DNA from 3 places in the Bradyrhizobium guangxiense genome. Region 2 is predicted to be linked to each of the others. Evidence: predicted binding sites of a transcription regulator. Region 2 holds the regulator's gene; each other region holds the start of a gene.
The links. The regulator LexA, encoded in region 2, represses DNA repair genes until DNA is damaged. The targets are predictions, from matches to a motif close to TGTTCNNNNTGTGTTCNG.

Region 1 (10,766 bases), 2.3 Mb from region 2:
GCCTATAAGCGGTGCGGAATCCGCCCCAGTGCCGGCCCTTGACGCGGATCGGCACGTCGATCTCGCGCATCATCACCGTATTCCCGTTGCCCATGTCGCGCGCATAGCTCTGGACTAGGTACGATCGCAGGTTGCGCGCGGCGGCGAGCCCCGCCGGATCGTTGAATATCCGCCGGTTGCGGCTGTTGGCCGTATTCCAGGCGACGTCGCCCGGTCGCTGCGGATGCGAATAGATCTTGTTGTGCACCGGCAGGAAGCCGTTGCGGTCGACCATGGCGCAGAACGCCATGCGCTGGTCCTTCGCCAGAAAGGCCTCCTGGAACGGCGGCAAGGCGCGGTCGGCCCAGTCGAGATATTTCGTGCGGAATTGCTGCGGATTGGTTCCGGCGATTTCGACATAGTCAATGTCGAAGAGGTCGTCGATCCCAATCTCGCCGCGCGCGACCGCCTGCTCGAAGATCCCAGTCAGCACGTTGCCCGCCTCCATGGCGCGGGTGACGAACTCGGTGTTCTCCTCGTGGATCGACCAGAGCTTGTCCTCGATCTTCTCCTTGAGCTCGGCAGTGGGGCTGGCGAATTGCGCGCGGGCGCCGGCCTTGGATTGCTCGACCACGCGCAGGCGACAGGCGCCGACGTCCTCGAGGGTGCCATCGATCATGGCTTGCGGCGCAAGCCGGCCGGCATCCGCGCCGCCGATCAAGACGCCGTCCATCGCGATTTCATAGATCGGCATCACGCCGCGTACGCTCTCGAATTTGAGATGGCAGGGCAGCCGTTCGGTCTTGCGGCGGTCGTCGTGCTCGCTCTGGCGCAGCAGCACCGCGCAACGCGATTTCAGCTTTTGTGCAAAGGTGGTGACGGCCTTGCCGGCGCTGGCGACGTTCTCGCCGTGGCTCTCGGCTGCCTTGGTCGCGGCATCGATCTCGGCCGCGCTCTCGCCGACCGAGACGATGAACTCCGAGGCGCTGGCGGCGTTGCCTGAGACTTCGCTGGTGGTGGCGTTCTGCTCGGCGACCGCGCCGTTGACGGTCTCGAAGACTGGGCGGATCGCTTCGATCGCCTGCGAGATGCGGTGCACGGCATCGGCGGAGCCGGCGGCGTCGCGCTGCAGTGCGTCGATCTTCTTCGTGATTTCTTCCGTCGCGCTCTGGGTCTGCACCGCGAGCGCCTTGACCTCGGTTGCGACGACCGCAAAACCCTTTCCCGCAGCGCCCGCGCGCGCGGCCTCGATGGTCGAGTTGAGGGCGAGCAGCGTCGTCTGCCGCGCGATCTGCGCGATCAGATTGACGACGTTGCCGATCGCGGCGGAGGATTCGCGCAAGCGGTCGACGTTGGCGCGGGCTTCCTGCGCCGCGGCGCTGGCCGCGTCGGCAAGCTTGCCGGCCTCGCGAACCTGGGCGCCGATGCCCAGGGCGGACTGGGTGAACTTGTCGGCGGCATGGGCGAAGGTGGATGCGGTCGATTGCGCCGCATTGGTCCGGCCGGTCAAGGCATCGGTGCGGTCGCGAATGGCGGCAAGGGTCGCCGCGGTCGCCTCGGCGCCGCCAGCCACTGAATTGGCGGCGCGTTCGAGCTGGCGGATCATGGCGCCGAGCTCGAGTTCCAGCAGCTCCAGGATTTCCCGTGCCGAATCAGTTTCGGCCGCGGCAGCGGGCTCGGATTGGACCGCCGCCTGCGGAGCCGCCGGGGTCGGCGCAGGCGCAGCCGGGTCCGGCAGACGCTTCCGAAATAGTCCGAACGCCATCAGCTCTCTCTTGTCGGGGAACGGTCGGACGCAATTTTCGCAGCCCGGAATGAAATCAGGGTTAACGATGCCCGACCACTAGGCACCGGCGATTCCGGTGGTTACCTTTACAGTGCTACCTCAGGGCAGCAGATCCCTTTGATTCCGGTGGGGTGGCGGCCTATAAGGCCGCGCTTCCCACGCTCATCTTTGGCTGACGATTCCTCAAGAGACCACGCATGGCCGGACATTCCCAATTCAAGAACATCATGCACCGCAAGGGGCGGCAGGATGCCCAGAAGTCGAAGCTGTTCGGCAAGCTGGCGCGGGAAATCACGGTCGCTGCCAAGCTGGGCACGCCCGACCCTGCCATGAACCCCCGTCTGCGCGCTGCCGTGATCGCCGCGCGCCAGGAGAATATGCCGAAGGACAATATCGAGCGCGCCATCAAGAAGGCACTCGGCAGCGACAGCGAGAACTATGACGAGATCCGCTACGAAGGTTACGGTCCCGGCGGCGTTGCTGTCATCGTCGAGGCGCTGACCGACAACCGCAACCGCGCCGCATCCGACATCCGCTCCTTCTTCACCAAATCGGGCGGAAATCTCGGCGAAACCGGCTCGGTGTCGTTCATGTTCGACCGCACCGGCATCATCGAATACGACCGCAGTGTCGCCTCCGACGATGCGGTGCTGGATGCCGCGATCGAGGCTGGCGCAGACGACGTCGTCTCCGGCGAGGGCGGCCACGAGATCTACGCCTCGACCGAAGGTTATCGCGACGTCGCCAAGGCGCTGGAGGCCAAGTTCGGCGAGCCGCGCAAGGCCGCGCTGATCTGGAAGCCGCAGAACACGGTCGCGGTGGACGACGAGACTGGCGAGAAGCTGCTCAAGCTGATGGATTTGCTCAACGAGCACGACGACGTCCAGAACGTCTACGCCAATTTCGAGGTGTCGGACGCGCTTGTTGCGAAGATGGCCGGGTAGAGTAGCTTGCTTGGACGGTGTGCACCCTCGCCCCGCTCCTGCCAGGCGAGGCGAAGGGCCACTTCCCCTGTTACTTCTGTTCTGTTTCTGTTTCGCATCCAACGGCCAGCGGCTATCAGTGGCCCATGACCGCACTCCCGATTCGTAGCCCCGTCCGCATCATCGGCATCGATCCCGGCCTGCGCCGCACCGGCTGGGGCGTGATCGAGGCTGACGGCAACCGCCTGATCTATGTGGCCTGCGGCTCGGTGGAACCGCCGAACGCCCTGCCACTGGCGAGCCGGCTGCTCGCGATCCACGAAGGGCTGGCCGCCGTGCTCTCGAACCATCAGCCGGTGGAAGCCGCGGTCGAGCAGACCTTCGTCAACAAGGACGGCGTTGCGACGCTGAAGCTCGGCCAGGCTCGCGGCGTCGCCATGCTGGCGCCCGCAATGTTCGGCATCACGGTCGCCGAATACGCGCCCAATCAGGTCAAGAAGACCGTTGTCGGCGCCGGTCACGCCGAGAAGGCCCAGATCGCGATGATGCTGAAGATTCTTCTGCCCAAGGCCGAGCCGCCGTCGGCCGACGCCGCCGACGCGCTCGCCATCGCCATCACCCATGCCCATCATCGCCAGAGCACCGCGCTCAGGCTCAAGGTGGCGAACCTATGATCGGCAAGCTCAAGGGCCTGATCGATTCCTATGGCGAGGATTTCGTCATCCTCGACGTCGGCGGCGTCGGCTACCAGGTGCATTGCTCGTCGCGCACGCTGCAGCATCTGCCCGCGCCGGGCGAAGCCGCCGTGCTGTCGATCGAGACTTACGTCCGCGAGGATCAAATCAAGCTGTTCGGCTTCCGCACCGACCAGGAGCGCGAATGGTTTCGCCTGCTCCAGACCGTGCAGGGCGTCGGCGCCAAGGTCGCGCTCGCCGTGCTCGGCACGCTGGCGCCGGCCGATCTCGCCAATGCCATTGCGCTGCGCGACAAGGCCGCGGTGTCGCGCACGCCCGGTGTCGGCCCCAAGGTCGCCGAGCGCATCGTCACCGAATTGAAGGACAAGGCGCCCGCCTTTGCCAATGTCGATCCCGCCGTCGTGCATCTTGCCGGCGCCGTCGACGACCAGCGCGCGCCGCGCCCGGTGGCGGATGCGATCTCTGCGCTGGTCAATCTCGGCTACGGACAGCCACAGGCCGCCGCGGCGATTGCGTCGGCCTCGCGCAGTGCGGGTGAGAATGCCGAGACCGCGCAGCTCATCCGCCTCGGCCTGAAGGAGCTCGCGAAGTGAGCGATCCCAAGGCCGGCCGCATGGTCTCGCCGGAACGCCGCAGCGACGATGTCGGCGACACCGCGCTGCGTCCGCAATCGCTGTCCGATTTCGTGGGCCAGCAGCAGGCGCGCAAGAATCTCTCGATCTTCATCGAGGCGGCGCGCAAGCGCGGCGAGGCGCTGGATCACGTGCTGTTCGTCGGTCCCCCCGGCCTCGGCAAGACCACGCTGGCACAGATCGTGGCGAAGGAGCTCGGCGTCGGCTTCCGCGCCACCTCGGGCCCTGTGATCGCCAAGGCCGGCGATCTCGCAGCGCTGCTGACCAATCTCGAAGAGCGCGACGTGCTCTTCATCGACGAGATTCATCGCCTGAGCCCGGCGGTAGAAGAGGTGCTCTATCCCGCCATGGAGGATTTCCAGCTCGACCTCATCATCGGCGAGGGTCCGGCGGCGCGCTCGGTGAAAATCGAGCTGTCGAAATTCACCCTGGTCGGCGCCACGACGCGCGCAGGGCTGCTCACCAATCCCTTGCGCGACCGTTTCGGCATTCCGGTGCGGCTCAATTTCTACACCATCGAGGAGCTCGAGAGCATCGTCAGCCGCGGCGCGCGCGTGCTCAATGTTGGCATGAGCGCGGACGGCGCCAACGAGATCGCGCGCCGCGCCCGCGGCACGCCGCGCATCGCCGGGCGCTTGCTGAGGCGCGTGCGCGATTTCGCCTCGGCGGCGAATGCCGACACGATCGACCGCAAGATCGCCGACCACGCGCTGAGCGCGCTCGAGGTCGACGCCGCCGGCCTCGATGCGATGGATCGCCGCTATCTCTCGACCATCGCGACGAACTATGGCGGCGGTCCGGTCGGCGTCGAGACCATGGCCGCCGCGCTGTCCGAACCGCGCGATGCGATCGAGGACATCATCGAGCCTTATCTCATCCAGTGCGGCTATCTCCAGCGTACCCCGCGCGGCCGCCTGCTCACCTCGCACGCCTTCCGCCATCTCGGCATCGCCGAGCCCTCGCGAGACGCGGCGGCACAGTTCGGCCTGTTCGGCACCGATCAGGCCGAAGACGACTGATCCGCGCAAACACAGCGCTCCCTTTGTCATGAAATTCTGGTAATCTCGTGCAAATGATCTGCACGAGCGCACCCCAATTCCGCTCCAATCGGACCGCATCAAGACGGCGCATCTCGATCGGGTTTCCATGATCACGCGCCGTCATCTCATCCGTTCCATCGGCGGCCTGTCCGCCCTCGGCATCTCGACCGCTGCCTATGGCGTCGGCGTCGAGCCGGTGCTGCGGCTCCGCGTCACCCGCTATCATCCGAAGCCGCGGCAGTGGCCGGCGGATCTCCCGCTGAAGATCGCCGTCATCGCTGACATTCACGCCTGCGATCCCTGGATGTCGCTGGAGCGGATCGAGTCCATCGTCGACCGCACCAACGCGCTGAACGCGGATATCGTCGTACTGCTCGGCGACTACGTCGCCGGCATGCATCAGGTCATGCGCATGATTCCCTCGCGCGAATGGGCGAGGGTGCTGGCCGGCCTCAGGGCGCCGCTCGGCGTCCATGCCGTCATGGGCAATCACGATTATTGGGACGACAGGACCGTCCAGCAGGCAGGGCACGGGCCGACCGTCGCGCACCGGGCGCTGGAGGCGGCCGGCATTCCCGTCTACGAGAACGACGCCGTGCGCCTCACCAAGGACGGCCGCCCGTTCTGGCTCGCCGGCCTCGGCGATCAGCTGGCCTTCCTGCCGGCGCGGCGCTTCCGGAGCGTGGCGCGCTTCGGCGCAGACGATCTCAACGCCACGCTGGCGAAGATCACCGACGACGCGCCCGTCATCCTGCTCGCGCATGAGCCCAACATCGCGCCGCTCGTGCCCGCACGTGTCGCGCTGCAACTGTCCGGCCATACCCATGGCGGCCAGGTCCGCCTGCTCGGCTGGTCGCCGGCGGTTTCGCCCCGGAACGGACTGCGGCTCGCCTATGGCCACTTCCGCCTGAAATGCGACCTCATTGTCTCCGGTGGCCTCGGATGCAGCATCATGCCCGTCCGTGTCGGCGTGCCCCCCGAGATTGTCGAGGTGACGCTGGGGCGGGCCGGGCCGGTTGTGTCCTAACACGCTTGCGCGTCCGGCTGTTTTTGCGCAAAACGGCCTGGTTACCGACAAGCGAAGAGGCTCGCGACGTGACTGCCCATCTCGACGGCGAGATCCGCGACGGCCGCCATCACATGCAGGTCCGTGTCTATTACGAGGACACGGATTTCTCCGGCATCGTCTACCACGCCAATTACCTGCGCTACATGGAGCGTGGACGCACCAATCATCTCAGGCTGATGGGCGCCGAGCAGCAGGCGCTGTTCGAGCCGACCGAGACGGAGAGCGCGGGCTTCGCCTTCGTGGTGCGCTCGATGCATCTGGATTTCCTCAAGCCTGCGCGGATGGACGACGTGCTCGACATCGTGACCTGGCCGGTCGCGGTGAAGGGTGCCTCCATCATGCTGGCGCAGGAGGTGCGGCGTGGCGAGGACGTGCTGGTGAAAGCCGAGGTGCGCGTCGCCTTCATCAGCGGCGGCCGCGCGCAGCCGATCCCGAAATCGATCCGCACGCTGATGAAGGCCGATTTGATTTCCTGATCGCCCGATAAGTGATCGGCCGATAGGTCATGGCCTATCGACTCCGCCGGATGCAGCAGTAGATTGCGGCCTCCATCAACCGATGAGGCCATCATCATGTCGCGTCCGCCGCTGCCGCCCTTCACCCGAGAAACTGCCGCGCAGAAGGCGCGCATGGCCGAGGATGCCTGGAATTCGCGCGATCCGGTGCGCGTCTCGCTCGCCTATACCGAGGACAGCCGTTGGCGCAATCGCTCCGAGGTCTTTCAGGGCCGCGAAGCCATCGTCGCCTTCCTCACCCGTAAATGGGAGAAGGAACAGGATTATCGCCTGATCAAGGATCTCTGGGCGTTCGACGAGAACCGCATCGCGGTGCGCTTCCAGTACGAATGGCACGATGGCAAAGGCCAGTGGTATCGCTCCTACGGCAATGAGCAGTGGGAGTTCGACGAGCACGGGCTGATGAAGCGCCGCGAAGCGTCCATCAACGACATTGCCATTGCGGAAAAGGACCGCCGCTTTCACTGGGCGGCGCCGGGGCCAAGGCCAGTAGATGTGCCGGGACTGGGAACGGATCCGTTCTGAGCCAAGCACCACTCTCTCCCCTCATGGTGAGGAGCCGCGCAGGGCGTCTCGAACCATGCAGGCCCCGCTGCTGCATCCGGCCTTCATCCTTCGAGACGCGCGCGAGAGCGCGCTCCTCAGGATGAGGGGATGGGCTTTCGCGCCAGAACCCGCGTGATCGCCCCGCCGAGCTTCGCGTTGTCCATCGGCTGCGCCAGCGAGTCTCGCGCCGTTGCCACGACATCATCCGGCGCCTTGCCGTCACGCAGGTCGCAGCACACTTGCGCAAAAGCCACGTCGAACTCCGGATGGGGCTGCACGGTCAGCGTCGTGCCGTTGGCGTAGAGCAGGCCGGCATGCGGGGTGAAGTCCGACGATAGGATCGTCAGCGCGTCATTCGGCGGCTCGATCACCTGGTCCTGATGCGAGGCCGCGATGGCGATGGCTTCGCCCTCGACGACGCCGTTCTCCGGCAGCACCTGATAGACATGCCGGCCGATGCCCCAGCCCTTCTCCGATTTGCGCACGGTGCCGCCGAGCGCCTGCGCGATCAGCTGGTGGCCGAAGCAGACACCGACCATCGGCGTCTTGTTGGCGTAAGCCGCCCGCACGAAATCCTCCAGCGGCGCGATCCAGTCGAGCCCGTCATAGACGCCGGCGGCCGCGCCGGTGATCAGGACGGCCTCGAGCTTGCTCGGATCGGGAAGCGCATCGCCCTTGGGGATGCTGACGACCTCGACCGTCGCGGCCGGATCCTCGGCGCGGACCATGCGCGCGAACATGTCCGGAAACGAACCGTGGTGCTCGCGGTGTTTTTGCGGGACCTCTCCGGTCTCGATGATGGTGATGCGTGCCATGTGCCCCCGGGGTCAAAAGGTTACGAAGCTCAGTCGCTTTCTGGCTGATGTTGCTGGTGTGGCGCTGAGCGCTCCAGCAGCGCGCTTTGCTTGCGCACCTCGTTGAGGAATGCCTTGGCGAGGCGCGACAGCGGTTCCGCCTCCGACCACAGCATATAGGCCACTGCGTGGGTCGTCGGCGTGAACGGCCGCACGACGAGGCCGCTGCCGCCGTTCTGCCGGGGCGAGAACGGATCGACCACCGCGGCGCCGACGCCGGCGGCGGCCAGCACGCAGGCCGTGTTGCAGTAGCGCACCTCGACGGTCGGCCGGAACGGTGCACCAGCCCGGGCGAAGCTGTCGCGTACGGCTTCGCCGAGCCGCGTACCGCGCTCCAGCCCGATGAAGGGCAGGCCGGACAGGTCGGAGGCGGAGATCACCGGCCTGTCGGCGAGCGGATGCTGCGGCGGCAGCACGCAGACCATCTCGCCGGTGTGCACCACCTCATGCGCGATCCCAGGATGATGCGTCAGGCCGAGCGCGAAGCCGAGCTCGGCGACGCGGCTGAGCACGCCCTCGATGATGCCCTCATAGCGCCGCACGTCGAAGAACACGCGTGTCTCCGGGCGGCGGCGAAGGAAGCCTGACAGTGCGGAAGGGATGATGCTGTAGGCGAGCGGCGGTGTCGCCACGATGGCAAGATGCCCGGAGCGGTTCTCGCGCAGATCGCGCACGCGGCTCTCGAGCTTGGCGTGCAGCGCGAAGATCGCCTCGCTCTCCTTGTAGAGCGCCATCGCTTCCGCGGTCGGAAACAGCCGGTTGTTGACCCGCTCGAACAGGGCAAAGCCCGCCTGCGCTTCCATCGTCTTCAGCGCATTGCTGACCGCGGGTTGCGACAGGGCCAGTTCGTCCGCTGCCGCCACGGTGGTGCGATGGCGGATGACAGCACGCAGGATTTCGAGCTGACGCAGGTTCATATCACTGCCGATTATAGTAAGGGCCAAAACATCATAGCAGGACGAATTGATTTTGCAGCCCCGCTTGCCCGTAATGGCAGCGGATTTGCGCGTCGCATCAATGGGTTCATTCGCCCATTGAGGCAGCACTGCGCACAGATTGGAGGCAATCTTGGTTCGAGTTCTTCGCGCCGCCGCCGCTCAGATGGGGCCGACGCAAAAAGCCGATACGCGCGAGCATACGTTGTCGCGGATGCTTGCATTGCTGGAGGAGGCAGCCGGCCGCGGTGCCAGCCTCGTGGTGTTTCCCGAGCTTGCCTTCACCACCTTCTTTCCGCGCTGGCTGCTCGAAGGCGAGGCGCTCGACCGATATTTCGAGCGCGGCATGCCGAACCCGGCCGTGGCGAAACTGTTCGACCGTGCGCGTGCGCTGCGCGTCGGCTTCTATGTCGGTTATGCCGAGCTGACGCCGGAGGGCCGGCGCTACAATTGCTCGATCCTAGTCGATCGCGACGGCGAGATCTTGGGCCGCTATCGCAAGGTGCACCTGCCAGGTTCGGTCGAGCCCCGCGAGGGCGCACGCTATCAGCAGCTCGAAAAGCGCTATTTCGAATATGGCGACCTCGGCTTTCCCGCCTTCCGCGCCGGTTCGGCCTGGGCCCATGCCATCATGGGCATGATGATCTGCAATGATCGGCGCTGGCCGGAATCCTGGCGCGTGCTCGGTCTGCAGGGCGTCGAGCTCGTCTGCATCGGCTACAATTCGGCGGCCTACGATCCCAATGGCGGCACCACCGAAGACGGGGCCTTGCGCACCTTCCACTCGACGCTGGTGACGCAGGCCAACGCCTACATGAACGCGACCTGGGCAATCTCGGTCGCGAAGGCGGGCGAGGAGGATGGCTCCGGGCTGATCGGCGGCTCCTGCATTGTCGATCCCAACGGCCGCATCGTCGAGCAGGCGCAGACGCTGGCCGACGAAGTGATCGTCGCCGACATCGATCTCGATCTCTGCCGCCAGGGCAAGGACAAGATGTTCAATTTCGCCGCGCACCGACGGCCCGAGCAGTACAGGGTGATCACTGAGCGCGCCGGCATCATCGAGCCGGCCGTTCTCGACGCGGACTGACTCTTGCACGGCGCTAGCCAAAGGATCGGCAAAGGAGCTGACATGACACGCCTCTCGCATTTCCTTGTGCTCGCAGCCCTGACCGCCGCGACCTCGCCGCAGGCGGCCGAGCTTCCGGCGGAGATCAAGCAGGCGGGAACGCTGAAGCTTACGGTCAACTCCACTTACGCGCCGATGGAATATCGCGATCCCGCCAGCAACGAGCTGGTCGGGCTCGACATCGATCTGGCGAACGAGCTCGCCAAGCGGCTCGGCGGCCTCAAGATCGTCTGGAGCGAGACGCCGTTTGCCGAGCTGATTCCCTCGCTCCAGACCAGGCGCGCCGATTTCATCATCTCCGGCATCTCCGATCGCGCCTCCCGGCGCGAGACGGCGGATTTCATCGATTATCTCGCGACCGGCCCGCAGTTCTTCGTGATGGCGGACAACGCGGCGAAGGATGCGACCGATCTCTGCGGCAAGAAGGTTGGGACCACCCGCAGCACCAGCTTTCCGGTCGAGATCGAGAAGTGGAGCAAGCAGAATTGCGAGCCGGCCGGCAAGCCTGCGATCCAGTACGTGCCGGGCGAGAACTCGATCGATGTCCGCAACCAGCTCAAGCAGGGCCGCATCGACGCCGCCGTGCAGGGCAGCGAGACGTTGCCCTATGCGCAGTCCCAGGAGCCCGGCAAATACCGCATCGTCGGCGAGGCCTTCGCCAGG
Region 2 (10,766 bases):
CTCGCCGACGGGCGGCTGGTCGCGCTGGCCTTGCGCATCGATGCGTTGGCGGACGATTGCAGCCGCGCCGCCTTGGTGGTGACGTCACGGCCCGCGCCGCCCGATTGCGCGGCGATGGTGGTGGATCGGCAGCGGCTGGTTCGCCAGGGCGCGCTGGCGCTCACGCCGCGTGGTGACGGATTTTCCGTCCAGGCGGTGAGGGCGAGAGGCACCAACCGCCCGTGGTTGCCGGCCGGTGCCGGCGAAGGCGAGTTCGACGGCAGTCTTGCGCCGAGGACGGCTCCCCGCAACCGCGACGCAACGCCAACGGAGACCGACTTGCAGGCCGACGATTGAGGATGGAGGGGAGGGGAAAGGGGGACGGTCCGATGGGATTCCGTGAGACGCAAGCCATACCATCTCGCCGGCCTCGGCCGGCGACGGCATTTCCTTAGCCTCGACCTTGCGGCCGGGGCGGCGTCAGCCGATCGGCAGACGCGTGACCGGCGGCCGGCTGTCGGCGATGCTCTGCGGCTTGTGCTCGCGCTCGCCGACCGGCTGGGTCACCGGCAGCTGCAGCACGGTCGCACGCTGGCCTTCGACGAGCTGCGTCACCAGCACGTATTTGCCGTCAGGGAATTCGATCGCGTCGTGATGGCGGTCGGGAATGTGCGGATCGATCTTGCCGAACTTGCCGACGCGGGAATTGACGGTGCGCGTCCAGATCCAGCGGTTGTCGTAACGGACGTTGTCGGCGAAGGCGAGCTCCGTTCCTGGAAGCAGGCAGACCGCAACGGAGAGATCGGCTTCGGAGGCGAAGCCGCGTGTCGAGGTGCCGCGGAACGTGGTCGTGACGATCGTCTCGCCGACTTCCGCGGGGCGCGTCGCGACGGCATGCAGGCTATAGTCACACATCGGGTGCTCCTCATGCGAAGAAAGCGACCCGCACCTCTCTTGGAGGCACAGGCCTCTGTCAGAGTAAGGACGCAAAGCTCTGCTTGGTTGAAGGCGAATCTGCGGCTGTGATCTGCGCGCCGCGATCACATTAACTTTCCCGGATTCGCTAGGAACAAAGCCCGCTGCCGCGCATTTGGCCGGCACGTGTCAACGGCTGGCAAACGCGACGCCTGCATCGCCAGCACGATTGCGGTGCTGCGCAATTGCATTGCGCCGGGCGTTGCAGACATGACGATGCGGTTGCGCGGCAACCGCCTGCCGGTGGTGCGACCAGCGGCGGTCACAGCGGCACTCAAGCGATACGCACTTGCCTGTCCCCTCCAACGCGGAGGCCGTGACGCGATGCTGTCTCGTGCGATCCGCTGAGGACGTGGCCGTGGAGGAGGGGCCGGATAATCTGTGCAGAACCAGAAAGACTATCCAGCCGGAGCGGACATCCGTCCGCTCCAATATCTGATCGGCGTACCGATCGAAGGCGCGCAAGGCGCCGGATGTTCCTGTACCGAGTGCGTCCGCAAATCAGTACTTCCGGTAAAGTCCGATCAGCTTGCCCTGAATCTTCACGCGGTTCGGCGGCAGGATGCGTACTTCATAAGCGGCATTGGCGGGCTCGAGGGCGATTGAGGCGCCGCGGCGGCGGAAGCGCTTGAGCGTGGCCTCCTCGTCATCGATCAGCGCCACAACGATGTCGCCGGTGTCGGCGCTCTCGTTGCGCTGGATCAGCGCCATGTCACCGTCGAGGATACCGGCCTCGACCATGGAATCGCCGCGCACTTCGAGTGCGTAATGCTCGCCCGAGCCGAGCATGTCAGGCGGCACGCTGATGGTGTGGCTTCGGGTCTGTAGCGCCTCGATCGGCGTGCCGGCCGCGATGCGGCCCATCACTGGCACCGCCACGGGCCGCTCGCCCTCGTCAGCGGGCGGGCTGGTGCTCGCGCGCACCTTGCCGAGATTGCCTTCGATGACGCTTGGCGTGAAGCCGCGTCGGTTGCCGGCGGCCGCCTGGAGCTCCGGCAGCTTGATCACTTCGATGGCGCGGGCGCGGTTGGGCAGGCGGCGGATGAAGCCGCGCTCCTCGAGTGCGGTGATCAGGCGGTGGATGCCTGACTTCGAGCGCAGGTCGAGCGCATCCTTCATCTCGTCGAAGGAGGGCGGCACGCCGCTTTCCTTCAAACGTTCGCTGATGAACCGCAGAAGCTCGTATTGTTTGCGCGTTAACATCTCGACCAAAGTCCCCCGGTTGATGTCGTTCGATTCCGAGACGGTGAATTCAGCGACAGGGCGCTACATGCTCGAAACAAATCATGAACGGACACTATATGTTCGATATGTGTTCCGCAACTGCTTAATTTACCGTGAACGAAGCGAACCTCGCGGAATACGTGTGGCCGCGCGGCTCAAACCGGCAGCCGCAACACCTCGCAAGGGCTGCCGGCTTCGGCCTTCTGCGCGAAGGGTGCGCGCACGAGAAGTACCTGTGCCGCAGCGAGATTCGCAAGCAGAGAGGAGTCCTGATGGCTGACGGGAAGGGCGACTTGCGTGCCGTCGTCGCGCAGCTCCAGACGCGCGCGCAAGTAATCCTCGCGCTGGTCGTTGGCACCGAGATCGCGGCCCAGCACGGCGCGTTCGCGGCGATGATGAATCACCTCTTGGCCCGATAGGGCACGAATCAGCGGCACCATGAACAGGAACGCGCACACGTAAGACGACACGGGATTGCCGGGCAGGCCGATCACGCGCATGGCGCCGAGCCGCCCGTGCATCATCGGCTTGCCTGGCCGCATCGCGATCTTCCAGAACGCCATCGCGATGCCTTCGTCCTTGAGCGCCTGCTGGACCAGGTCGTGGTCGCCGACCGAGGCGCCGCCGGTGGTGATCAGGATGTCCGCGCCGCTGTCGCGGGCGCGGCGGATTCCGGCGGAGGTCGCCTCCAGCGTATCCGCGGCGACACCGAGGTCGATGGTCTCGGCGCCCTCGCTGCGGGCGAGCGCATGCAGTGCGTAACCGTTGGAATAGACGATCTGGCCGGGGCCGGGCGTGGTGCCGGGCATCACCAGCTCATCGCCGGTGGCGAGGATCGCGACCTTCGGACGGCGGCGGACGGGCAGGTGCGGGTGATTCATTCCAGCGGCGAGCGCGAGATCGCGCTCGGTCAGACGGGCTCCCCTGCGCAGGAGCACGTCACCCTCGCGGAAATCGACGCCGGCCGGGCGAATGTGCCGTCCGGCGATCGCGGCCTCCCTGATGGTGACCCTGTTGCCGTCCGCAACGGTGTCCTCCTGGATCACCACCGCGTCCGCGCCGTCTGGAACGACGCCGCCGGTGAAGATCCGTACGGCTTCGCCGGTGCTGACCGTCCCGGTGAACGGCCGGCCGGCCGCGACCTCGCCGATGACAGTCAGCCTGGAATCAATCATTGCCGCATCCACCGCGCGCACGGCATAGCCGTCCATCGCCGACATGGCATGCGGCGGCTGCGTGCGCCGCGCCGCGAGGTCATGGGCGAGCACGCGGTGGTAGGCTTCGTCGAGCGAAACCATCTGCTCAGGCAGCGGCTCTGCCCCCGCCAGCACCGCAGCAAGGGCGTCGGAAACCGGCATCAAGGCCACGGCGGAACTCCTGCTGAGCACATCGATAAAATGGCGGAGAGTTCTAGCCGAGTGCAGGCGCGAGGCAAAGCAGCACGCAGAATGATTTATCGTGCGTGATCTCAGTGCGGAGGAGGGAAGCTCACGTCCGCCGGGGCATGATCCGGAAGGCAAGGCAAACCGGCATGAGGATCGCCATGGCTAGAACGAGAAAAACAAGCGCCACGGCCAGCATCGGTCAACTCCCGGTCGGTCCGTCCGTACCGAGGTCGAACGCGACGTCTGGAGCTTTGGGCCCTTGATCCTTGTCGGGGAGCGGGTCGGCCTGCGATTTCAGGTCGGCCGCCTTTCTGATCAGCTTGGCGGAAAGGTCCGAATCCGAGGTGTTTCTTGCGAATTCAAGCAGGAGAGAGGCTTGCTTGGTGAGGTAGGTTTTGCCCAGCACGTCGATGAGTCCGGTGTAGAAGTCCCAACGGACTCATGAGTCCGGAGGGTGGTATTCCGTTCCCGGGAACTCTGTATAAAAATGCACAAAGTGATCAGGTTCCATATTTGCTGCAAATTTAGTTCCGGACGCGCTTCCGGCGCGGGCTTCGCGTAACGAATCTCTGGGGTCAGATACCCAACGCCTTCAATGCGTTCCCAACGTCGCGCGGCGACGTTACATGCACGGCCGTCAGGCCGCGCGCCCGCGCGCCCTCGATGTTCTCGGCGAGGTCGTCGAAGAACACGATGCGCTCGGCGGGCACGCCGATCGCGGCAACGACATGGTCGAAAGCCTCCGCATCCGGTTTGCGCAAGCCGATGCTGGACGACAGGTATAGCTCGCGGAAATGGCCGAGCAGGTCGGCATATTCCTTCGAGAAATAGTCGACATGTGGCCGGTTGGTGTTTGAAAAGGCGTAGAGCGGTATCTGCTTCGCAGCGCGCGGCAACAGCTCGGCGATGTCGGGCATCTCACCGGCGAAGATCGCGTTCCAGCCCTCCAGGAACTGCGCGTCCGAAATGCCTATTCCCAATGAAGCGCGCAGCGAGGCGAAATAATCCTCGTCGCTGATCTTGCCAACCTCGTGCAGCCGGTAGGCCTCGTCGCGCACATAGCGCGCGACGATCGCCTCGGGCTGGCAGCCGGCATGTCCCGCCCAGCAGGCGATCGCCTTGGAGAAATCGATGTCGAGCACGACGCGCCCGAGATCGAACAAAAGCGCGTCCGCGCTGCCGGGAGAGAGCGATGTCACATGCATCCTTTCATTTGAGGATCTGCCAATCAGTACCGATAAGGCTCGTGGTCGAACAGCGGGAACGCGCTGAACACGCTCGGCGCGTTGGTGGCGGTCGCCGGATGCAGGCAGGACCTGTCGACCTCGGCAAACGACGTTGCGCCCAACAGGCCGAGGCAGCGCAGCACCTCGTCCTCCAACAGCTCCAGCATCCGCGTGATGCCGGCTTCGCCGGCCGCCGCCAGCGCCCAGCATTGCAGCCGGCCGATGCCGACGAGGTCAGCGCCCGCTGCGATCGCCTTGACGATGTCGGTGCCGCGACAGATGCCGCCGTCGACCATGATCTTGGCGCGGCCTTTGACGGCCTCCACGATCTCGGGCAGCACATGCATCGCACCGCGGCCATGGTCGAGCTGGCGCCCGCCATGATTGGAGACGTAGATCCATTCGACGCCGTGATCGACCGCGATCAGGGCGTCTTCGGCGGTGGCGATGCCCTTCAGGATCAGCGGGATCTTGAACTTGTCCTTGATCATCTTCACGGTCCGCCACTCCAGTCCCTTCTGGAAATCGCCGCCGGTGGCGCGTAGGCGGCTTTCGCGAACGTAGCGCTTGGCGATGTCACGTTCGCGACGGCTGTAATGAGCGGTGTCGACGGTCAGGCAGAAGGCGGCGTAGCCGTTCTTCTCGCTTCTGCTGACGACATCGGCGACGAAGGCGTCGTCGCCGCGGACATAGAGCTGATAGAGCCGGAGCGCATCGGGCGCAGCTTCCGCGGTCTGCTCCAGGCCAGGCTCCGACACCGAGCTCAGCATATGGGCGGCACCGAAGGCGCCGGCACCGCGCGCGACGCTCGCCGCGCCATCGGGATCGAAGATCTCGAGCGCTCCAACGGGAGCGAGCACGACCGGCAGGCGCATCTGGCGGCCGAACCGCTGAACCGAGCCGTCCACCCTGCGGACGTCGCGCAGCACTCGCGGCCGAAAGGCGATCTCGTCCAGCGCCATGCGGTTGCGGCGCATCGTGGTTTCGGTCTCGGCGGCTCCGACGATGTAGTCCCAGGCGTTCTGGTTCAGGTTGGCCCGCGCCTTTCGGATGAATTCGTGCAGGTTCTGGAACGGCTCGTTGCTGGCGCCGAGTTCGACGTTCCGTTCCGGCCGGATGCGGGGTGCTTCGTTCATTGTTTTCCTCCCGAGAATTTGAAGCCTTATGTCATCGCCTAACCCGTCCAGCCCTCCAAAACTATCCTAAAATCGCATAGCTGCGAGGCGTGGACCGGCCCACCGATTCCCCTTGCGGGCAGACCAGTCCTGCAACGTTGCCAAAAGTTTAGGCTCGAACGAAGCGATTTCTGCGGAGGACCCGCCGGCGTGGCATCCCGGCCTTGAAGAAACCAGAATGGTATTGTGAGAAACGGACTGGATCGCCAATTGCATGGCGCCTCCCAAGTCTTGAGAGCAAGCTTAAGCGAACCGCCAAAGCAAAAAGGCCAACCCATCCATGCGGAAATCCCTGCTGTTCCCTCTCGGTACGCTCACCGGCGCGTGTCTGACCCTTCTGGTAGCGAGCCCGCACGGCGGCGTATGGGCGGCGCGGGCGGCAGCGAGCGCAGATGATGCCTATTCCCAGCTCAACCTGTTCGGCACCGTGTTCGAGCGGGTGAAGGCGAGCTATGTCGAGAAGCCCGACAATGCCAAAATGATCGAAGGCGCGATCACGGGCATGGTGACCTCGCTCGATCCGCATTCGCGCTACATGAACGACAAGGCCTGGACCGAGATGCAGGAGACCACCTCCGGCGAGTTCGGCGGCCTCGGCATCGAGGTCACGATGGAAGACGGCCTCGTCAAGGTCGTCTCGCCGATCGACGATACACCGGCCTCGAAGGCGGGCCTGATGTCCGGCGACCTCATCAGCAAGATCGACGGCGAGGCCGTGCAGGGCATGACGCTCGAGCAGGCCGTCAACAAGATGAAGGGCCCTGTCGACACCAAGACCAAGCTCACCATCGTGCGCAAGGGCGCGGACGCGCCGCTCGATGTTGCGATCACGCGCGAGATCATCCACGTGCGCCCGGTGCGCTTCCACGTCGAGAACGGCGACATCGGCTATATCCGCGTCACCTCGTTCAACGAGCAGACCACCGATGGCCTGAAGAAGGCGATCGCATCGATCGTCAAGCAGGTCCCGCAAGAGAAGCTCACCGGCTACGTGCTCGACTTGCGCAACAATCCGGGCGGGCTGCTCGACCAGGCCGTGTCGGTGTCGAGTGCTTTCCTGCAGCGCGGCGAGGTCGTCTCGACCCGCGGCCGCAGTCCGGAAGAGACGCAGCGCTTCACGGCGCATGGTGGCGACCTCACCAAGGGCAAGCCGCTGGTGGTTCTGGTCAACGGCGGCTCGGCTTCGGCTTCTGAGATCGTGGCCGGCGCGCTGCACGATCACAAGCGCGCGACGATCATCGGCACGCGCTCGTTCGGCAAGGGCTCGGTGCAGACGATCATTCCGCTCGGCGCCGGCAACGGTGCGCTGGCGCTGACCACGGCGCGCTACTACACCCCGTCGGGCCGCTCGATCCAGGCCCAGGGCATCGCGCCCGACATCGAGATCCTTCAGGACGTGCCGCCGGAGCTGAAGGGCCGCATGGACACTATGGCGGAGTCCCAGATGCGCGGCCATCTGCAAGCCGCCGACGGCACCGAGCAGACCGGATCGCAGTCCTACGTCCCGCCGGAAGAGAAGGACGACAAGGCTTTGCACGCGGCCTATGACTTCCTGCACGGCGTCACCGCCAATGCGGTCGCCGCCAAGCCTGCGCCGAAGGCTGCGGTGCCGAACTAGACTTTCCGATCTTCAGAGATGGAACGCCCGGGAGTGGATGGCCGCTCCCGGGCGAATTCGTTCTGGGGTGACATCTCGTTGGGGCGGGCTACATGCGGGCTAGCTTGCTTCGCGCCGGCGGCTCTCGCTGCCGCCGCGCTGGGCGAGCTGGCTGCGATGCAGCGCGAACAGCTCCAGCACCTTGTTGGCAGGCTTTGCGGCGCTGAACAGATAGCCCTGCATCTCGGAACAGCCGAGCGCGCGCAACAGGCGCTGCTGCTCTTCGGTCTCGACGCCCTCGGCTGTGGTGGTCATGCGGCGCGCCGCTGCCAGGTTGACGACGGCCTGGACGATGCTGGCGGAGCCGTCGGGACGGGCGATGTCGTCGACGAAACAGCGGTCGATCTTGATCTTGTCGAACGGGAAGCGGTGCAGGTAGCTCAGCGACGAGTAGCCGGTGCCGAAATCGTCGAGCGCGATGCGCACGCCGATGGCGCGGAGCTGATGCAGGATCGTGAGCGCGACATCGTCGTCGCGGATCAGCACCGCCTCGGTGATCTCGAGCTCCAGCCGGCTCGCCGGCAGGTTCGAAGCGGCGAGCGCGGCCATAATCTTCAGCGCCAGCGTGCCGCTTTTGAATTGCACCGGGGAGACGTTGACCGCGAGGCGGATATCGTCCGGCCAGCCCGCGGCGTCCCGGCAGGCGGTCGCCAGCACCCATTCGCCGATCTCGTTGATCAGGCCGGTATCTTCGGCGATCGGGATGAACTCCGCCGGCGAGACCATGCCGCGCTCGGGATGGCGCCAGCGCACCAGGGCCTCGCAGCCGGTGATGCGATCATCCTTCAGGCTGAGGCAGGGCTGGTAGTAGACCTCGAGCCCGCCTTCGAGATCCCCTTGGGCGATGGCGTGGCGCAGGTCGCTCTCGAGCTGCCGGCGCTCGCGCACCTTGGCGTCCATCTCCGGCTCGAAGAAGCGATAGGTGCGGCGTCCGGCGGACTTGGCGGCGTACATCGCCATGTCCGCGTTCTTCAGGATCTGGTCGAGCGCCGTGCCGTGTTCCGGTGCGAGCGCGATGCCGATGCTGGCGTCGGTGGTGAGATGATGGCCCATGCAGTTGAACGGGGCCCGGATGGCCGCGAAGACCCGCGCAACGAGGTCGTCGACCTGATCCCGCGACGTCACGGCGCTCTGGACGATGGCGAATTCGTCGCCGCCGAGCCGCGCCACGAAATCCGTCGGACCCGCACAGCGCCGCAGGCTCGCGGCAACCGATTTCAATAGCTCGTCGCCGACGAGGTGGCCGAGCGCGTCGTTGACGCCCTTGAACTCGTCGATGTCGATGTAATGCACCGCGATCTCTTCGCCCTTGCCAACCGCGGCCAGCTCGGCGCGCAGATGCTCGTGGAACATGGCACGGTTCGGCAGGTCGGTCAGCGCGTCGTAATGGGCGAGGTGGGTGATGCGCTCCTCTATGCGGCGGCGCTCGGTGATGTCCTCATGGGTCGCCACCCAGCCGCCATCCGCGAGCGGTTCGTTGAGGATGTGGATGGAGCGGCCGTCGGCGGTGTCGATCACCATGGAATTGCGGACGTGGATGTCGTTCAGAACGAGCGCGACGTAAGCGTCGACGTCTCCTGTGAACGAACCGGTCGCCTTGCGATGGGCGATGATGTCGTGGAAGCTGCAACCCGGCTTCACGACGTCGACCGACAATCCGTACATCTCGATGTAACGATGGTTGCAGACCACCATCTGCCGCTCGGCGTCGAACAGCAGGAGGCCCTGCGTCATGTTGTTGACGGCGCGGTCGAGCCGCTGCTTCTCCAGCCTCAGCCGTTCGCGCGACGCGCGGTGCTGCTCCAGCAGCTTGCGCACGATCGCGATTAGCACGCCTGCGATGGCGAGCGCGGAAGCCGCGGCGACCGAGATCAGCATGCCGATCTGCTCGCGCCAGTCGGTCAGGGCCGCCGCGCGCGTCGTGGTAGCCATCATCAGGATCGGGAAATGGGGCAGCGCCCGCGAGGAGATCAGCCTGTCCTCGCCGTCGACGGGGCTCGTGAAACGGCCGGCGAAGTGATCGAGGCCGAAAACCCTCTGCTGCTCGAATGAGCCGGTCTTGAAATTCTGTCCCATCAATTCGCTGGCGTGCGGATAACGGGCGAGCAGCGTGCCGTCGCGATGCAGCATCGAGATCGTCGCACCTTCGCCGAGCACCACGGATGCGAAGAACTTCTCGAAATTGGCGGGCTCGATGCCGCGTCCGACGACGCCCAGGAACTCGCCATTGGGCCCGACGATCCTCCGGGCCACCAGGATGGTCCATGCGCCGGAGATGCGACTGTGCAATGGCTCGATTAGGACATCCGGCGAATTGGGATCGTACTTGAAGGTGCGAAAATAGGCGCGGTCGGCCATGTTGACCTTGGGAGCCGGCCAAGCCGTCGACGAATTGATCAGATTGCCTTCGGCATCGATGATGTTGACGCCGCCGATATAGGGCAGCGCCTCGATCTTCGATCGCAGCATCTGGTGGATGTCCCGACCGGAGAGGCGAGCGCGGAGGTCTGCAACGCTTGCGATGCCGATCGAACGCGCGTGATCGACGAAGTCTCGCTGGATGACTGCGAAGTCCTGCAATTGCTGGTCGAAGTGATGGGCGAGCATCAGCACGGTGTTTTCCAGCTCGCGGCCGGAGTTGCGCAGCGCCCGCTCGCGGAAATTCTGCGCCATCAGAACGGAGCCTATGGCGATGGCCGCGATCAGCAGCGTGCCGCCCACCACCAGCCAGCGGATCGGTCCGCCGCGCACGAAGGCTTGGTCAAAGAGGCGATTGCCGAATCTCGTCATCATGCTGGATCATTGCCGCGCACACCTCAGGATCAATTCTTGGCCCCGAAAACATCCGTTGGTTTACGGGAACGGTGTGGAGGCGAAGTTAGGAAGCGCGGTTAACGGAGCATGAACGGTCGCGCGCAAAAGCAATCGATGCGCACGATGCAAGAGGCGGGTCGCTGAAATGAGCGCGCGTCAGGCGCGGTAATGGCCGGACTTGCCGCCGAGCTTCTCGACCAGGTGGATGCCTTCGATACGCACGCCGCGCTCGACCGCCTTGATCATGTCGTAGATGGTGAGGCAGGCGACAGACACCGCGGTGAGTGCCTCCATCTCGACGCCGGTCGGTCCCGTCACCTTCACGCTGGCC
Region 3 (10,766 bases), 110 kb from region 2:
ATGCTGACCTGGCGTGCCGGCGTGAAGCTGGTCGAAGCGGCACGCGCCCGGCTGCGCCAGCCCGAGGAGGACCTGATCGAGACCGCTGTCAACAAATGCCATGCGAGGCTGCCCGGAACCGCCGTATTCCTGGCCGCCGCACCGCGCGGCGTGCCGCTCGCGCTGACCCAGTTCGTCAGGCACAACCGCGTGCTGCATGAGCGCGTGCTGATCGTCACCGTGCTAATCGAGGAATCCCCGCACATCCCGGACGAGGAACGTGCCGAGGTGCATGAAATCATTCCCGGCATCACCCGCGTGGTCCTGCATTACGGCTTCATGCAGAATCCGACGATCTACGAAGGCCTGAAGCTCACCTGCCGCCAGGGCCAGCTGCCCGGCATCGATCTCGCCGAGATCACCTATTACGTCGGCCGCGAGACCATCATCCCGCGCGAGGACGTTCCGGGCATGTGGGTCTGGCGCGAAGGCGTGTTCGCCTTCCTGCAGCGCAACGCAGAGCGTTCGGCGGCGTTCTTCGGCGTGCCGACCAAGCAGGTGGTGGAGTTCGGCACGGAGCTGGAGATCTAGCGCTAGGGGGCTGACCGCAGCAGGCGACGAGATGTCTCTCATGTTGAAACCCAGGTTGGCGATCTCGCGCGATCAGGCCGAGGCGATCGTCCGCCGCATCACTCCGCACGCGTTGGTCCTCGGCATCACCGAACTGCATGGCGGCGAGATCGGGACCGTCCTGGAGATCACGCTGGCGGATGCGCCAGCCTGCATCCTCAAGGTCTATCCGGAATCGCTGCAGTGGAAGATGGCCAAGGAAGTCCATGTGCTAGGGCTCTTGCGGGATCTCGGCGAAGCCATCCCGACGATCCTGCTCGCCGACGACACGCGATCGGTGATCGAGCTGAACTATGTGCTCATGACCAAGTTGGACGGCGTCATGCTTGGCCGACGCGAGCAATGCTGTCGGAGACCGAGCTGTTTGCAATCTATGCCGCGATGGGCGCGGCGCTCCGTGAGATCAACGACATTACCCTCGACAGTTTTGGTTATATCGGCCCCAACGGGGTGTGGACGGCATATCCGAGCAATCAGGCCTACATGTCCGCGCAGCTCGAGAGGAAGCTGAAGGAGTTTTGCGCGCGGGGCGGCGATCCCGCGCTTGCCGCGCGGCTCCGGGACAGCGTTTTGGCGCGCCAGCATCTGTTGGACGCAGTGGATGTCCCTCGCCTGTGCCATTACGACTTCCACGCCGGAAATATCTTGGTGACCTCGCAGGGCGAACCGCGCCTGTCGGGCATCGTCGATTTCGAGAATGCGACGTCCGGCGATCCGCTGATGGATATCGCGAAGGCGCTTTACTACTTCACGCCGAAGGATGCGCCGAAGCGAGAAGGACTGCTCGCGGGCTATGGCAAGATCGAACGTCCCCACTGGCAGGAGACGCTCGGTCTCTACCGCATGTATTGCACGCTGGAGCTATGGTGCTGGATGGCACAGATCGGCAAGCACGAGGCGCTTGCCGATCTCACGGCGGAGCTTTCGCAGGCCACATCGTAGCCCGGAGGGAGCGAAGCGCAATCCGGGTTACCGGGAGGACCCGCTATTCCCCGTTCGCTCCGTTGCCGCTCTCCGCCTCTTCGGTGATGTGCTCGACCGAGACGACATGCTCGTCCTCGGCGGTGTCGAACACGATCACGCCCTGCGTCGAGCGGCCGGCGATGCGGATGCCTTCGACCGGGCAGCGGATCAGCTGGCCCTTGTCGGTGACCAGCATGATCTGATCGGCCTCTTCCACCGGGAAGGACGCCACCAGGTTGCCGTTGCGGTTGTTGACGCTCATCGCGACGATGCCTTTGCCGCCGCGGCCGGTGGTGCGGTACTCGTAGGACGAGGTCCGCTTGCCATAGCCGTTGACGGAGACCGTCAGCACGACCTGCTCGGCCGCCGACATCTCGACATAGCGCTCCTGCGCGAGCTGGAAGCTGCCGGAGGTCTCCTCGGCCTCGGCATCCCCTGGCGTCTCTTCCGCGGCGGATTCGCCAGCCACCGCGCGCCGCATCTTCAGGTACGCCGAGCGCTCGTCCGAGGTCGTCTCGACATGGCGCAGGATCGCCAGCGAAATCACCTTGTCGCCTTCGCCGAGCGCGATGCCGCGCACGCCCATCGAGGTGCGCCCGGTGAACACGCGCACATCGGGCACCGGGAAGCGGATGCATTGGCCGCCGGCCGCGGTCAGCAGCACGTCGTCGCGCTCGGTGCAGATTTGCACGTCGACGATCGACTCGCCGTCGTCGAGCTTCATGGCGATGATGCCGGAGCGGCGGACATCGACGAAGTCGGACAGCTTGTTGCGGCGGACGTTGCCGCCGGTGGTGGCGAACATCACGTCGAGCTCGCCCCAGGTGGATTCGTCCTCCGGCAGCGGCATGATGGTGGTGATGCGCTCACCCTGCTCCAGCGGCAGGATGTTGATCAGCGCCTTGCCGCGCGCGTTCGGCGCAGCCATCGGCAGACGCCAGACCTTCTCCTTGTAGACCTGGCCGCGCGAGGAGAAGAACAGCACCGGCGTGTGCGTCGAAGCCACGAACAAACGGCTGACGAAATCCTCGTCGCGGGTTTGCATGCCGGAGCGGCCCTTGCCGCCGCGGCGCTGCGCCCGGTAGGCCGACAGCGGCACGCGCTTGACGTAGCCGGCGTGCGAGACGGTGACGACCATGTCCTCGCGCTGGATCAGGTCCTCGTCCTCGACCTCACCCTCCTGCTCCATGATCACGGTGCGGCGGGGCGTCGCGAACTCCGCCTTCACCTCGGCAAGCTCGGTCTTGATGATGTCGAGGATGCGGGCGCGCGAGCGCAGGATCGCGAGATACTCCCCGATCTCGCCGGCGAGCTTTGCGAGCTCTTCGCCGATCTCGTCGCGGCCGAGTGCGGTGAGGCGTGCGAGGCGCAGTTCCAGGATCGCCCTCGCCTGCTCCAGCGACAGGCGGATGGTGCCGTCCTCGTTGATGCGGTGGCGGGGATCGTCGATCAGCGTGATGATGTCCTCGACGTCGCGCGCGGGCCAGTCACGCGTCATCAGGGTTTCGCGCGCGGCGGCCGGCGTCGGCGAATGCCGGATCACGCGGATGATCTCGTCGATATTGGCGACCGCGATGGCGAGGCCGACCTGCTCATGCGCGCGCTCGCGCGCCTTGCGCAGCTTGTATTTGGTCCGACGGGTGACGACCTGCTCGCGGAAGCCGACGAAGATCGTCAGCATGTCCTTCAGGTTCATCGTCTGCGGACGGCCGCTATCGAGCGCGACGGCGTTGACGCCGAAAGAGGTCTGCAGCGGCGTGAACTTGTAGAGCTGGTTCAGCACCACGTCGGGCACGGCGTCGCGCTTGAGCTCGACGACGACGCGGTAGCCGTCGCGGTCGGATTCGTCGCGCAGATCGGAGATGCCCTCGATCTTCTTTTCCTTGTAGAGCTCGGCGATGCGCTCGACCATCGTCGCCTTGTTCACCTGATACGGGATCTCGGTGATGACGATCGCCTCGCGCTCCTTGCGGATCGTCTCGAACGTGACCTTGCCGCGCATGACAATGGAGCCGCGGCCGAGATGATAGGCGCTGCGGATGCCCTGGCGTCCGAGGATGATGCCGCCGGTCGGGAAATCCGGGCCCGGGATGATGCTGTTGAGCTCGTCGATCGTCAGCGATGGATTGTCGATCAGCGCCACGCAGGCGTCGATCACCTCGCCGAGATTGTGCGGCGGGATGTTGGTGGCCATGCCGACGGCGATGCCGCCGGCGCCGTTCACCAGCAGGTTCGGGAACCGCGCCGGCAGAACCACGGGCTCCCGCTCGGAGCCGTCGTAATTGTCCTGGAAATCGACCGTGTCGTCGTCGATGTCCTCGAGCAGCTTCAGCGCGATCTTGGTGAGGCGGGACTCGGTGTAGCGCATCGCCGCCGCCGGATCGCCGTCGACCGAGCCGAAATTGCCCTGTCCGTCGATCAGGGGCGCGCGCATCGAGAAGTCCTGCGCCATGCGCACCAAGGCGTCGTAGATCGCCTGGTCGCCATGGGGGTGGTACTTACCCATGACCTCACCGACGGCACCGGCGGACTTCTTGTGCTTCTTGTCCGGGGTGTCGCCGCGATTGTTCATCGCGAACAGGATGCGGCGGTGCACCGGCTTCAACCCGTCGCGCGCATCGGGCAGCGCACGCGACACGATCACGCTCATGGCGTAGTCGAGATAGGACTTCTTCATCTCCTCGTAGATGGAGACGGGGCGAATGTCCGAGGGTTGCGCCGGCTGGTCGCCGGGCTTGTTGTCGTCGTCAGCCAAGGGGGAATCCGGTGAGTTTTTGTCTGGGAATCATATAGCGCATCGGAGGTCGGATAACCCCCCTTGCAGCCCGCCGTAAAGCGCTTTTTCCGCTTATTTTTCCAACTACTTACGGCCTCGGAGCCGGTGCCTGGAACGGCCCGGGAAACAGCCCCTGCGGAACGTCAATTACGCGTCCAGCGACCGCGCCGCAAACCCACCCCGGCCGGCCAACCGGCCCGGCCTAAGCCGACCTCATCCCAAACGTGAAGCGGGCCCGGAATCCCGAGCCCGCCCCGTCGATTAGTAAGATCTGCTGACACAAAATGAGAGCTCTGGCCAAACCTGCCGCCGCTCCCGCGTTGTGCTCCACCCGCTCAGAACGGGATGTCGTCGTCCATGTCGCTGTTGCGGCCACCGCCGCCGGCGGCCACGGGGCGGCGCGGCGCGCTGCTGATGGGACCTGAGGAGCCGAAATCGCCACCCGGCTCGTCGCCGAAGCTGCCACCGCCTCCGCCGCCGCCGCGGCCGTCGAGCATCGTCAGGGTCGAGTTGAAGCCCTGGAGTACGACCTCGGTCGAATACTTCTCGACGCCGCTCTGGTCGGTCCATTTGCGGGTCTGGAGCGCGCCCTCGATGTAAACCTTTGCGCCCTTCTTCAAATACTGCTCGGCGACCTTGCAGAGCCCCTCATTGAAGATCACGACGCGATGCCACTCGGTCTTCTCCTTGCGCTCGCCGGTATTCTTGTCGCGCCAGGTCTCCGAGGTGGCGATGCTCAAATTCGCAATCGGCCGCCCGTCCTGGGTGCGGCGGATTTCAGGATCCTTGCCCAGATTTCCAACCAGAATGACCTTGTTGACGCTTCCCGCCATCGCCGCTCTCCACTCCGAATGCCACTGAATCTGAAAGGCCGAGCGCGCTGCCCGCGCTCCTCTGCCCCCTGCTGAGGCGACCTATACGCTTGCCGGGACCGCTCAGCCCGCCACCGCCAAAGGTTATCCCCACATATAGCATCGACGTCGGATCTGTTCCAGATTTGTTCCCACGAGCTTCAGCACAAAATGCGGAGACGGGAATGGCTTAAAATTGCGTCGCGATGGCCGTGGGAATGGAACCAAACCGGGTTCCCGTGAACCACAAAAACCACTTAACATTCATTAAGTTAAGAGCGGTCGGATTGGCCCGGACTGTTGCGCATCGGGCACGGACTCGGCCACCGCGCCGGGCTATCGTTGCCTCGATTTGATGCAAATGGGCCTTGCGCCTGAATAGTCCGCCTCGGGGAACTCGATAGGCGGATACGACTGGGGAGATTGCAATGAAGAAAATTCTGTTCGGCCTCGCTGGCGCAGCTGCGCTGACCATCTCGGCTCCGGCCGGTGCTGCCGATCTCGCAGCCCGTCCCTATACCAAGGCGCCGGTCGCGCCCCCCGCTCCGATCTACACCTGGACCGGCTTCTACGTCGGTGTGCAGGGCGGCGGCGGCTGGGGTCGCAGCAACGAGACCTTCTTCGGCGCTCCGAATACGGCGATCTTCGCTGGATCCCAGAACTATGACATCACCGGCGGCTTCGTCGGCGGCGTGTTCGGCTACAACTGGCAGTCGGGTCCGGTCGTGTTCGGCCTCGAAGGCGATTATCACTGGGCTGACATCAGCGGCCGTTCGGCCGAGATCAATGCCGGCGTTGGCGACACCTACTTCACGAAGATTCGCGGCTTCGGCGACATCAAGGGCCGCCTCGGCTATTCGACCGGTCCGGCGCTCTTGTTCGTCAGCGGCGGTGCCGCGGTCGGCGACATCCAGCATCGCTATGACGGCGTCCCCGGAAACGTCTTCGTCCGGAACGACTGGCGTTGGGGTTGGACCGTCGGCGCCGGCGCGGAATACATGTTCGCGCCGAACTGGTCCGCCAAGGTCGAGTACAACTATATCGACTTCGGCAAGAGCACGATTCAGTACAGCGCCGTCCCGACCAACCGCTCAGAGTGGAAAGACACCGTCCACACCGTCAAGGCGGGCATAAACTATCACTTCAACTGGGGCCTGCCGGGCGCCACGCGATACTGATATCCGTCTGATATCATCGAGACTGAAGGCCGGCCCCGCGCCGGCCTTTGTCGTTGGTGGCTCGCCGGATGGGTGAGTCACGCTCACGTTTTAGGCGACCGTGTGGCTTTTGAGAGACACAACTTGCAGCTTTGGTGGTGTAAGCACGGCACCAGTTGGGCCGATGAGTCCGCTCCCTTCCGGTCACGGAAGGCAACAACAGAAACTGGGACTGGGATTAAGTTGAAAATGAAGAAGGTTTTGTTGGCTTCGGCCTGTTTGTTTGCTCTGGCAGCCCCCGCTTCGGCTGCTGATCTCGCGGCTCGCCCCTACACCAAGGCGCCCGTCGCTCCGGTTGCGGCCGTCTACAACTGGACCGGTTTCTATCTCGGTATCGTCGGTGGCGGCGCTTGGGAAGACGCTTCCGGCGACCCGAAGATGAAGGGTGGCTTCGTCGGCGGCACCGCCGGCTACAACTGGCAGACCGGCAACGTCGTGTTCGGCGTCGAGGCCGATGGCGCCTGGGCTGACGTCAGCGCTTCGGCCGCTGGTACGGTTTTCGTCCCCGGCATCGGTGGCATCCCCGCTTCGGTGAGTTCCAAGACCGACGCGATGGGCACCGTGCGCGGCCGCATCGGCTGGGCCGTCAACAACGTGCTGTTCTACGGCACCGGTGGTTACGCCTGGATCGACAACAAGATCACCGCCACGCTGGGTGGCCTCTCGGTCTCCGACAGCAAGTTCCACTCCGGCTGGACTGTCGGTGCGGGCGTCGAGGCGTTCTTCGCGCCGAACTGGTCGGTCAAGGGCGAGTATCTCTATCGCAGCCTCGGCGGCGAGACCTACTTCGGTGCCGTTCCCACCGGCACGCTCAACCTCCACACCGTGCAGGTCGGCGTGAACTATCACTTCGGTGGCCCGATCGTCGCCAAGTACTAAGCTCTAGTCCAACGCTATCCGCGTTACGAAAGGCCGGCCTCGCGCCGGCCTTTCTGTTTTTTCGGCACGCTCCAGAGCAGCTCCGCGTCCTCCTGCTGCCATGTGCCGCCAGCGCGCCAACATTCGGTTGACGATTCGCAACTCCCTCTGGAAATCCGCTTCCGTTCTTCCTACGTTCGCTGCCATACCCATCGGCGCCGACCCCGGTTCCGGGCGCAGCGCGCCTCTTTTTCCAGGCGCGGTCGCGCACCCATGGGCTTCCTTGAGGGCAACTCGGATGGATGAAGTGATCAAGGCGAAGCGCCAACAACAGAACGCGGGCTCGAGCCTGCGCGCAATTACGATCCGTGGCGCGCGCGAGCACAACCTCAAGAACATCGACGTCGAGATTCCCCGCGACAAGCTGGTGGTGTTCACCGGCCTGTCAGGCTCCGGCAAATCCTCGCTCGCCTTCGACACGATCTACGCCGAGGGCCAGCGCCGCTACGTTGAGTCGCTCTCGGCCTATGCGCGTCAGTTCCTGGAGATGATGCAGAAGCCGGATGTCGACCAGATTGACGGCCTGTCGCCGGCGATCTCGATCGAGCAGAAGACGACCTCGAAGAACCCGCGCTCGACCGTCGGCACCGTCACCGAGATCTACGATTACATGCGCCTGCTCTGGGCCCGCGTCGGCGTGCCCTATTCGCCCGCCACGGGCCTGCCGATCGAGAGTCAGACCGTCTCGCAGATGGTCGACCGCGTGCTGGCACTGCCCGAGGGCACCCGTCTTTATCTGCTTGCGCCCGTGGTGCGCGGCCGCAAGGGCGAGTACCGCAAGGAGCTCGCCGAATGGCTCAAGAAGGGCTTTCAGCGCGTCAAGATCGACGGCACCTTCTACGAGCTTGCGGAAGCCCCTAGCCTGGACAAGAAATTCCCGCACGACATCGACGTCGTCGTCGACCGCATCGTGGTGCGCGCCGACATCGGCCAGCGCCTCGCCGAGAGTTTTGAGACCGCGCTGAAGCTCGCCGAGGGCCTCGCCGTCGTCGAGTTCGCCGACGCGTCGGCGGCAGCACCTGCCGAGGAGAAAAAGAAGACCGCCAAGATCCACGACAAGAGCGGCCCCGAGCGCATCCTGTTCTCGGAAAAGTTCGCCTGCCCGGTCTCCGGCTTCACGATTCCTGAGGTCGAACCGCGCCTGTTCTCCTTCAACAATCCCTATGGCGCCTGTCCTGCCTGCGGCGGCCTCGGCGTCGAGCAGCATGTCGACGAAGACCTCGTCATCCCCGACAAGGAGCTCGCCATCGGCAAGGGCGCGATTGCGCCCTGGGCCAAATCGTCCTCGCCCTACTACGTGCAGACGCTGACAGCGCTCGGCAAGCACTACAAGTTCACGCTGACCACCAAGTGGAAGGATCTGCCGAAGAAGACGAAAGACGCGATCCTTCATGGCTCCGGCGAGGACGAGATCAAGTTCTCCTACGAGGACGGGGTGCGCTCCTACGACACCAAGAAGCCGTTCGAGGGCGTCATCACCAACATTAACCGCCGCTATCGCGAGACCGAAAGCGAGTGGGCGCGCGAGGAGCTCGCGAAGTACTTCCACGACGTGCCCTGCGAGGGCTGCAAGGGCTTCCGGCTCAAGCCCGAGGCGCTCTGCGTCAAGATCGGGGCCAAGCACATCGGCGAGATCTCGGAGCTGTCGGTCAAGAAGGCCGGCGAATGGTTCGAGACCGTGCCCGATGCGCTCAACGCGCAACAGAACGAGATCGCCGGACGCATCCTGAAGGAGATCCGCGAGCGCCTCACCTTCCTGCTCGACGTCGGCCTCAACTATCTCACGCTATCCCGCTCCTCCGGCACGCTGTCCGGCGGCGAGAGCCAGCGCATCCGCCTGGCCTCCCAGATCGGCTCCGGCCTGACGGGCGTGCTCTACGTGCTCGACGAGCCTTCGATCGGCCTGCACCAGCGCGACAACGCCCGCCTGCTCGACACGCTGAAGCGGCTGCGCGACCTCGGCAATACCGTGGTCGTGGTCGAGCATGACGAGGACGCCATTCGCCTCGCCGACTACGTGCTCGACATCGGCCCCGGCGCCGGCATGCATGGCGGCCACATCGTCGCCGAAGGCACCCCCGCCGAGATCATGCGCAACCCGAAATCGCTCACCGGCAAGTATCTGACCGGCGAGCTCGAGGTCGAGGTGCCGGAGCGGCGTCCGCCGAACCATCGCCGCACCATCAAGGTGGTGAACGCGCGCGGCAATAACCTCAAGAACGTCACCGCCGAAATTCCGCTCGGCCTGTTCACCTGCGTCACCGGCGTCTCCGGCGGCGGCAAGTCGACGCTGCTGATCGACACGCTCTACCGCGCCATTGCCCGCAAGCTGAACAATGCCAGCGAAGGCGCAGCCCCGCACGATCGCATCGAGGGCCTCGAGCACATCGACAAGATCATCGATATCGACCAATCGCCGATCGGCCGTACCCCGCGCTCGAATCCTGCCACCTATACCGGCGCCTTCACGCCGATCCGCGAATGGTTCGCCGGCCTGCCGGAGGCCAAGGCGCGCGGCTACGAGCCCGGCCGCTTCTCATTCAACGTCAAGGGCGGCCGCTGCGAGGCCTGCCAGGGCGACGGCGTCATCAAGATCGAGATGCACTTCCTGCCCGACGTCTACGTCACCTGCGACGTCTGCAAGGGCAAACGCTACAACCGCGAGACGCTGGAGGTGCTGTTCAAGGGCAAGAGCATCGCCGACGTGCTCGACATGACCGTCGAGGAAGCCGCCGAGTTCTTCAAGGCGGTGCCGCGCGTGCGCGAGACCTTCCAGACCCTGCACCGCGTCGGCCTCGATTACATCCACGTCGGCCAGCAGGCGACGACGCTCTCAGGCGGCGAAGCCCAGCGCGTCAAACTGGCAAAAGAGCTGTCCAAGCGCGCCACCGGCCGCACGCTCTACATCCTGGACGAGCCCACCACCGGCCTGCACTTCCACGACGTCAAGAAGCTGCTGGAGGTGCTGCACGAGCTGGTCGCGCAAGGCAACACGGTGGTCGTCATCGAGCACAATCTCGAAGTCATCAAGACCGCCGACTGGGTCATCGACCTCGGCCCCGAAGGCGGCGACGGCGGCGGCGAGATCGTCGCCTGGGGCCCGCCGGAGGACATCGCCAAGGCGCCGCGCAGCTACACGGGCAAGTTCCTGGAGCCGGTGCTCGAGAAAGCGCGGAAGCCGAAGCGGAGGCGTGCGGCGAGCGAGGCCGCGGAGTAGCTTCCACAACACTAGGTCAAGGCGTGAAGAACCACGACTTCTTCAAACTAATGAGTTCCGTGAAGGAGTCGCTCAACAGCGCTTATCTCCGCATACGCGCACGAAGTAAGGAAGATCCGGGAACGGCTGGAGATCAGGTCGAAGAAGATTGGGCAGAGATCCTAAAAGATTGGCTGCCCGCGAACTATCAAATCGTCACCAAAGGAAGGATTCTA

Region 1: the regulator LexA is predicted to act here: its motif matches at 2,787-2,804, upstream of ruvC (crossover junction endodeoxyribonuclease RuvC).
Region 3: the regulator LexA is predicted to act here: its motif matches at 7,458-7,475, upstream of uvrA (excinuclease ABC subunit UvrA).

The regions. Positions count from the first base shown of each region.
Region 1 covers NZ_CP022219.1:5,803,732-5,814,497, reverse strand. Annotated here, with positions in the region: gene X268_RS27915 (methyl-accepting chemotaxis protein) at 1-1,744, opposite strand, end outside; gene X268_RS27910 (YebC/PmpR family DNA-binding transcriptional regulator) at 1,963-2,709, shown strand; gene ruvC (crossover junction endodeoxyribonuclease RuvC) at 2,835-3,362, shown strand; gene ruvA (Holliday junction branch migration protein RuvA) at 3,359-3,976, shown strand; gene ruvB (Holliday junction branch migration DNA helicase RuvB) at 3,997-5,034, shown strand; gene X268_RS27890 (metallophosphoesterase) at 5,162-6,082, shown strand; gene ybgC (tol-pal system-associated acyl-CoA thioesterase) at 6,151-6,600, shown strand; gene X268_RS27880 (nuclear transport factor 2 family protein) at 6,697-7,164, shown strand; gene X268_RS27875 (type 1 glutamine amidotransferase) at 7,281-8,000, opposite strand; gene X268_RS27870 (LysR family transcriptional regulator) at 8,030-8,956, opposite strand; gene X268_RS27865 (N-carbamoyl-D-amino-acid hydrolase) at 9,108-10,064, shown strand; gene X268_RS27860 (ABC transporter substrate-binding protein) at 10,107-10,766, shown strand, end outside.
Region 2 covers NZ_CP022219.1:3,494,816-3,505,581, reverse strand. Annotated here, with positions in the region: gene X268_RS16600 (ComEC/Rec2 family competence protein) at 1-336, shown strand, start outside; gene X268_RS16595 (hypothetical protein) at 460-894, opposite strand; gene lexA (transcriptional repressor LexA) at 1,456-2,157, opposite strand; gene X268_RS16585 (molybdopterin molybdotransferase MoeA) at 2,334-3,545, opposite strand; gene X268_RS16580 (hypothetical protein) at 3,763-3,969, opposite strand; gene X268_RS16575 (HAD family hydrolase) at 4,139-4,768, opposite strand; gene X268_RS16570 (alpha-hydroxy acid oxidase) at 4,792-5,925, opposite strand; gene X268_RS16565 (S41 family peptidase) at 6,245-7,582, shown strand; gene X268_RS16560 (bifunctional diguanylate cyclase/phosphodiesterase) at 7,682-10,414, opposite strand; gene moaC (cyclic pyranopterin monophosphate synthase MoaC) at 10,592-10,766, opposite strand, start outside.
Region 3 covers NZ_CP022219.1:3,386,417-3,397,182, forward strand. Annotated here, with positions in the region: gene X268_RS16045 (potassium transporter Kup) at 1-570, shown strand, start outside; partial or broken gene X268_RS41075 (aminoglycoside phosphotransferase family protein) at 611-835, shown strand; gene X268_RS40710 (phosphotransferase family protein) at 952-1,551, shown strand; gene gyrA (DNA gyrase subunit A) at 1,595-4,327, opposite strand; gene X268_RS16060 (single-stranded DNA-binding protein) at 4,684-5,181, opposite strand; gene X268_RS16065 (outer membrane protein) at 5,628-6,377, shown strand; gene X268_RS16070 (outer membrane protein) at 6,606-7,295, shown strand; gene uvrA (excinuclease ABC subunit UvrA) at 7,573-10,551, shown strand; gene X268_RS16080 (DUF6602 domain-containing protein) at 10,575-10,766, shown strand, end outside.